DNA from 3 places in the Pseudomonas sp. ChxA genome. Region 3 is predicted to be linked to each of the others. Evidence: predicted binding sites of a transcription regulator. Region 3 holds the regulator's gene; each other region holds the start of a gene.

Region 1 (2,270 bases), on a different contig from region 3:
TTTTTCGTTACGCCGCGTTAAGCGGCGCTACCGGATCAGCAGCTGTAGTACAGCTCGTATTCCAGTGGGTGTACGAAGGTGCGTACTTTGATTTCTTCTTCGCTTTTCAGCTCGATGTAGGCATCGATGAAGTCGTCGCTGAATACGCCGCCTTTGGTCAGGAACGCACGGCCCTTGTCCAGCTCTTCCAGGGCTTCTTTCAGGCTGCCGCACACTTGTGGGATCTCTTTGGCCTCTTCAGGCGGCAGGTCGTACAAGTTTTTGTCGGCGGCGTCGCCTGGGTGGATCTTGTTCTGGATACCGTCCAGGCCAGCCATTACCAGCGCAGCGAAGGCCAGGTATGGGTTGGCTGCCGGGTCCGGGAAGCGAGCTTCGATACGGCGAGCGCGAGGGCTGGACACGTAAGGAATACGGATCGAAGCGGAACGGTTACGTGCCGAGTAGGCCAGCATTACCGGTGCTTCGAAACCTGGGACCAGACGCTTGTAGGAGTTGGTCGACGGGTTGGTGAAGCCGTTCAGGGCCTTACCGTGCTTGATGATACCGCCGATGAAGTACAGGGCAGTGTCGGACAGGCCGGCATAACCTTCGCCAGCGAAGGTGTTCTTGCCATCTTTGGCGATGGACAGGTGAACGTGCATACCCGAACCGTTATCGCCGTACAGTGGCTTAGGCATGAAGGTAGCGGTACGGCCGTAGGCATCAGCCACGTTGTGTACGCAGTACTTCAGGGTCTGAACTTCGTCAGCCTTGGCTACCAGGGTGTTGAACTTCACGCCGATTTCGTTCTGGCCGGCAGTCGCCACTTCGTGGTGGTGAACTTCGATGACCAGGCCCATTTCTTCCATGGCGTTGCACATGGAGGTACGGATTTCGTGGTCGTGGTCGAACGGCGGAACTGGGAAGTAACCACCTTTGACGCCTGGACGGTGGCCTTTGTTGCCGCCTTCGATGTCCTGGTCGGACATCCACGAACCTTGTTCGGAGAAGATTTTGAACATGGAGCCGGAGATGTCGGACTTGAACTTGACCGAATCAAAGATGAAGAATTCTGGCTCCGGGCCTACGAATACGGTGTCGCCGATACCGGTCGACTTCAGGTATTCCTCGGCACGCTTGGCGATCGCACGTGGGTCGCGGTCGTAGCCTTGCATGGTCGAAGGCTCGATCACGTCGCAGACGATGATCAGAGTTGGGTCTTCGGTGAACGGGTCGAGTACGGCAGTGCTGTCGTCCGGCATCAGGATCATGTCGGAAGCTTCGATGCCTTTCCAACCGGCAATGGAGGAACCGTCGAACATTTTGCCTTCTTCGAAGAAAGCATCATCCAGCGCGTCGCGAGCCGGCATGGTCACGTGGTGCTGAGTACCTTTAGTGTCCGTGAAGCGCAGATCAATCCATTTAACGTCATGATCTTTGATGAGTTGAACCGACTTCGACATGGTGTCCTCCGGGTGGCTTCGGGCTGGGGTAGTGGAGTTAGCCCTTAGAATGTGGGTGATGCCGGCGCGAATACTCGACCAAGGCAACCTGCCTCACAAGAGAGCAAATTGCATGCCAGTGCGCCAACATGGCCTTTTTGCTTCAAAATGGCCCCTATAACGGTGCAATCCGCTGAAGCGGAATAAATAACGCACTGCAATGTAGCGTTAATTTGCGCAAATGACCCGTTTTGGTGCGTTGCGCCTGTGATGCATATTAACTGGTTAAACCTTGAGCGATTTCCGCTATAATCCGCGCCCCCCTTTTTCAGCAGGCCCGGCGCGCGCTGTTTCCATGAAATTAATCGTAAAAGTCTTCCCCGAGATCACCATCAAAAGCCGACCGGTACGGACGCGTTTCATCCGTCAGTTGGCCAAGAACATCCGTGCCGTGCTCCGCGACCTGGACCCGGCTGTGGTGGTGAATGGCGTGTGGGACAACCTCGAGCTGGAAACCCGCATTACCGACGCCAAAGCCTTGAAGGACATGACCGAGCGCCTGAGCTGCATGCCGGGCATCGCGCATTTCCTGCAGGTGGATGAATACCCGTTGGGCGACTTCGACGACATCACCGAAAAGTGCAAACAGCACTACGGCGAGTCGCTGGAAGGCAAGATCTTTTCGGTGCGCTGCAAGCGTGCCGGCAAGCACACCTTCAGCTCCATGGATGTAGAGAAATACGTCGGCAGCAAGCTGCGTCGCGAGTGCGGCGCCGCCGGAATTTCCCTTAAAGCGCCGCAAATTGAAGTGCGCATGGAAATTCGCGACCAACGGTTGTTTGTGATCCA
Region 2 (2,270 bases), on a different contig from region 3:
ATCGCGCCGAATTCTGCATCGACAAACTCTATTCGCCCGACGGCGCCACGGGCCGCCTGGGCCTGTTGGAATTGCGTGCATTTGAAATGCCGCCCCATGCGCGCATGAGCCTCACCCAGCAATTGCTGCTGCGCGCCTTGGTCGCGCGTTTCTGGCGCGAACCGTATGCACCGCCAAAACTGGCGCGTTGGGGCACTGAGCTGCACGATCGCTTTTTGCTGCCGCACTTTATCGAGCAGGATTTTGCCGACGTGATCGTCGAGCTCAACGCTGCTGGTTACCCGCTGCGCGCCGAATGGTTTGCCGCGCACCTGGCGTTTCGTTTCCCCAAGGTCGGCGACTACGCCGTCAGCGGCATCGAACTGGAGTTGCGCCAGGCGTTGGAGCCTTGGCACGTGCTGGGCGAAGAAGGCGCCGTGGGTGGCACGGTGCGTTACGTGGACTCATCCCTGGAACGCTTGCAGGTGAAGTTAAGCGGCTTGGCGCCGCAACGCTACCTGCTGACCTGCAACGGCATCCCGGTGCCGTTGCAGCCGACCGGGCGTATCGGCGAGTTTGTCGCCGGTGTGCGTTATCGCGCCTGGCAACCGGCCAACTGTTTGCAGCCGACCATCGCGGTGCACGCACCGTTGGTGTTCGATGTGCTCGACACCTGGATGCAACGCTCCCTGGGCGGCTGCCAGTACCACGTCGCGCATCCGGGTGGGCGCAATTACGACAGCTTGCCGGTGAATGCCAATGAGGCCGAGAGCCGGCGCATGGCGCGGTTTTTCCGCCTCGGCCACAGCCCAGGCAAATTGCCGGTACCGCCTTTGGTGATTAACGATGAACTACCAATGACCCTGGATTTGCGGCGTTTCCCCAATAAGAAATAACCAATCCAAATGAGGGATGGCTTTTGTGGCGAGGGAGCTTGCTCCCGCTGGGGTGCGAAGCGCCCCCAAAGCAGGCGACTGCTACGCAGTCGAACGGGAGCAAGCTCCCTCGCCACAACAAGCCGGCTCCCACATTAGATTGCAGTGAATTTGATTTAAACTGACTTCCCTTGCCTCTGCCGAGCGTTCCATGCCCGACTTGCTCGACCGTTACCCGCTCACTGCGGGCACCTATCACGAACTGCTCGACGACAGTGGCGCGGTGCGTGCCCATTGGCAGCGCCTGCTCGATCACCTGCAACGCAGTACGCCCGTGCAACTGGCCCAGCGCCAGGCGTTGCTGACCCGGCAGATCCAGGAAAACGGCGTGACCTACAACGTCTACGCCGACCCCAAAGGCGCCGACCGCCCGTGGGAACTGGACTTGCTGCCCCATGTGCTGGCCGCCGATGAGTGGCAGCACCTGTCGGCCGGCATCGCCCAACGGGCGCGTTTGCTCAATGCCGTGCTGGCCGACCTGTACGGCCCGCAGCGCCTTATCAAAGAAGGCCTGTTGCCGGCCGAGCTGGTGTTTGGGCACAACAACTTCCTATGGCCGTGCCAGGGCATTCAGCCGCCGGACGGCGCGTTTCTGCACCTGTATGCCGTGGACCTGGCGCGCACCCCGGATGGCCGTTGGTGGGTCACCGCCGACCGTACCCAGGCGCCCTCGGGCGCAGGTTACGCGCTGGAAAACCGCACCATCGTGTCCCGTGCATTCCCGGATCTGTACCGTGATTTGCAGGTTCAACACCTCACGGGTTTCTTCCGCACGCTCCAGGAAACCCTGGCCCGTCAGGCGCCCGGTGATGACCAGCCGCCGCTGATCGTGCTGCTCACGCCGGGGCGTTTCAACGAAAGCTATTTCGAACACCTCTACCTCGCACGCCAGCTCGGCTACCCATTGGTAGAAGGCGGCGACCTCACGGTGCGTGACAGCACGGTGTTCCTCAAAACCCTCAGCGGCCTGCGCCGGGTGCACGCGATCATGCGGCGCCTGGACGACGATTTCTGCGACCCGCTGGAGTTGCGCACCGACTCGGCCCTGGGCGTGCCCGGCCTGCTGGATGCGGTGCGCCAGGGCAATGTGCTGGTGGCCAATGCCTTGGGCAGCGGCGTGCTGGAGTCGCCCGGTTTGCTTGGCTTTCTGCCAAAGATCAACGAGTTTCTGTTTGGTGAGGAACTGATCCTGCCGTCCATCGCCACCTGGTGGTGCGGCGAGGCACCGGTGCTGGCCGAAGCCTTGGAAAAACTGCCGGAATTGCTGATCAAACCAGCGTTTCCTTCGCAAAGCTTCGCACCGGTATTCGGTCGCGATTTGAACGAAGAGCAACGCCTGGTCCTGGCCGAACGCAT
Region 3 (2,270 bases):
CGTTGCCCGGGGCGCGCGCAAGTCAATAAAAACCTCAGTTTTTTTATTGTTACCGCGCTCTAGGCAAAGCCCCTGATATCAGGCATATAATTTGCTTATGTTTGGCGCTCACGCGCCCTGTCGTGGATGGCGCATTGCGCCGGCGAATAAGGTGTTAAGCCCCTGCCATGAAACCATCGCTAGTCCTGAGAATGGGCCAGCAGCTGACGATGACACCGCAGCTGCAACAGGCCATCCGCCTGCTCCAATTGTCGACCCTGGACCTGCAACAGGAAATCCAGGAGGCCCTGGAGTCCAATCCGATGCTCGAACGCCAGGAAGAAGGCGACGACTTCGATAATGCAGACCCGCTGGCCGATAACATCGAGCAAAAACCCAACGCCGACGTGCAGGAACCTTCCTATCAGGAAACCGCCCCTACGGTGGATAACCTTGAGGAAGGCGAATGGAACGAACGCATTCCCAACGAGCTTCCCGTCGACACCGCCTGGGAAGACGTGTACCAGACCAGCGCCAGCAGCCTGCCCAGCAATGACGACGACGAGTGGGACTTCACCACCCGCACGTCCGCAGGTGAAAGCCTGCAGAGCCATTTGCTGTGGCAACTGAACCTGGCGCCGATGTCCGACACCGATCGCCTGATCGCCGTAACCCTGATCGACTGCATCAACAACCAGGGCTACCTGGACGAGACGCTCGACGAGATTCTGGAAGCGTTCGACCCGGAACTGGACATCGAGCTGGACGAAATCGAAGCCGTCCTGCATCGCATCCAACAGTTCGAGCCTGCCGGCATTGGCGCTCGCACCTTGAGCGAATGCTTGTTGCTGCAACTGCGCCAACTACCGGCCAAGACCCCTTGGCTCGCCGAAGCCCAGCGCCTGGTCACCGACTACATCGACTTGCTGGGCAGCCGCGACTACAGCCAATTGATGCGCCGCATGAAGCTCAAGGAAGACGACCTGCGCCAGGTCATCGAGCTGGTGCAGAGCCTCAACCCGCGTCCGGGCTCGCAGATCGAGTCCAGCGAAGCCGAATATGTCGTGCCCGACGTGATCGTGCGCAAAGACAACGAACGCTGGCTCGTGGAGTTGAACCAGGAATCGGTGCCACGCCTGCGGGTCAACCCACAATATGCAGGCTTTGTACGCCGCGCCGACACCAGCGCCGACAACACCTTCATGCGCAACCAATTGCAGGAAGCGCGCTGGTTCATCAAGAGCCTGCAAAGCCGTAACGAAACCCTGATGAAAGTGGCCACCCAGATCGTCGAGCACCAGCGCGGCTTCCTGGAATATGGCGATGAGGCGATGAAGCCACTGGTTCTGCATGACATTGCCGAAGCGGTAGGTATGCATGAATCGACGATTTCACGGGTGACCACGCAGAAATTCATGCATACCCCACGGGGTATTTATGAACTGAAATACTTTTTCTCCAGCCACGTCAGCACCTCCGAAGGCGGCGAATGCTCGTCCACGGCGATCCGCGCGATCATCAAAAAACTGGTTGCGGCGGAAAATCAGAAAAAGCCATTGAGTGACAGTAAGATCGCTGGTTTACTGGAGGCACAAGGCATTCAGGTCGCCCGTCGAACCGTCGCCAAGTACCGCGAGTCCCTCGGGATCGCGCCTTCCAGCGAGCGTAAGCGTTTGATGTGACGGGCGGGCCATAGCGTTCCAGTGGTGGGTATTCCTACCCACCGCTTTATGCACTGGCAACGAAGGAGAAGCTGTATGCAAGTCAACATCAGTGGACAACATGTGGAAGTCACCCCACCACTTCGCGACTATGTCGTGCAGAAGCTGAAGAAGCTTGAGGGCCATTTTGACAAGATCACCAACGCGGAGGTCATCATGAAGGTCGACAAGCTTCAGCAGAAAATTGAAGCGACCCTCCAGATTCCAGGTGGTGAAGTGCAGGCCAAGGCCGAGCATGAAGACATGTATGCATCGATCGACTTGCTCACCGACAAGCTTGACCGCCAACTCTTAAAGCATAAGGAAAAGAATCTGCACCTGATGCAAGGTACAGGTCGTTAACTCTCCCCCATGATCCAACTTGAAACCATCCTGACCCCCGGCCGTTCCCTCGTGAACGCGCCGGGCGGCAGTAAGAAGAAAGCCCTCGAACACATCGCCAACCTGATCAGCCGTGAAGTGCCTGAGCTGGATGAGCAAGTCGTGTTCAAGGCCCTGATTGACCGTGAAAAACTGGGCTCCACCGGTTTTGGCAACGGCATCGCCATTCCTCACTGCCGCCTTGAAGGC

What was found. Region 3 encodes sigma-54, which starts transcription at its own class of promoters, with help from an activator protein. Its sites were predicted from a motif close to ANTGGCATNNANNTTGCTNT; they were not measured.
Region 1: a site for sigma-54 is predicted at 1,543-1,562, ahead of glnA (glutamate--ammonia ligase). Genes of this name have one in related genera too.
Region 2: a site for sigma-54 is predicted at 1,013-1,032, ahead of P5706_RS02545 (circularly permuted type 2 ATP-grasp protein). Genes of this name have one in related genera too.

Annotation. Positions count from the first base shown of each region.
Region 1 covers NZ_JARPMK010000001.1:360,902-363,171, forward strand. Annotated here, with positions in the region: gene glnA (glutamate--ammonia ligase) at 36-1,442, opposite strand; gene thiI (tRNA uracil 4-sulfurtransferase ThiI) at 1,777-2,270, shown strand, end outside.
Region 2 covers NZ_JARPMK010000001.1:603,245-605,514, forward strand. Annotated here, with positions in the region: gene P5706_RS02540 (transglutaminase family protein) at 1-875, shown strand, start outside; gene P5706_RS02545 (circularly permuted type 2 ATP-grasp protein) at 1,066-2,270, shown strand, end outside.
Region 3 covers NZ_JARPMK010000002.1:510,569-512,838, forward strand. Annotated here, with positions in the region: gene P5706_RS28035 (RNA polymerase factor sigma-54) at 168-1,661, shown strand; gene hpf (ribosome hibernation-promoting factor, HPF/YfiA family) at 1,737-2,042, shown strand; gene ptsN (PTS IIA-like nitrogen regulatory protein PtsN) at 2,052-2,270, shown strand, end outside.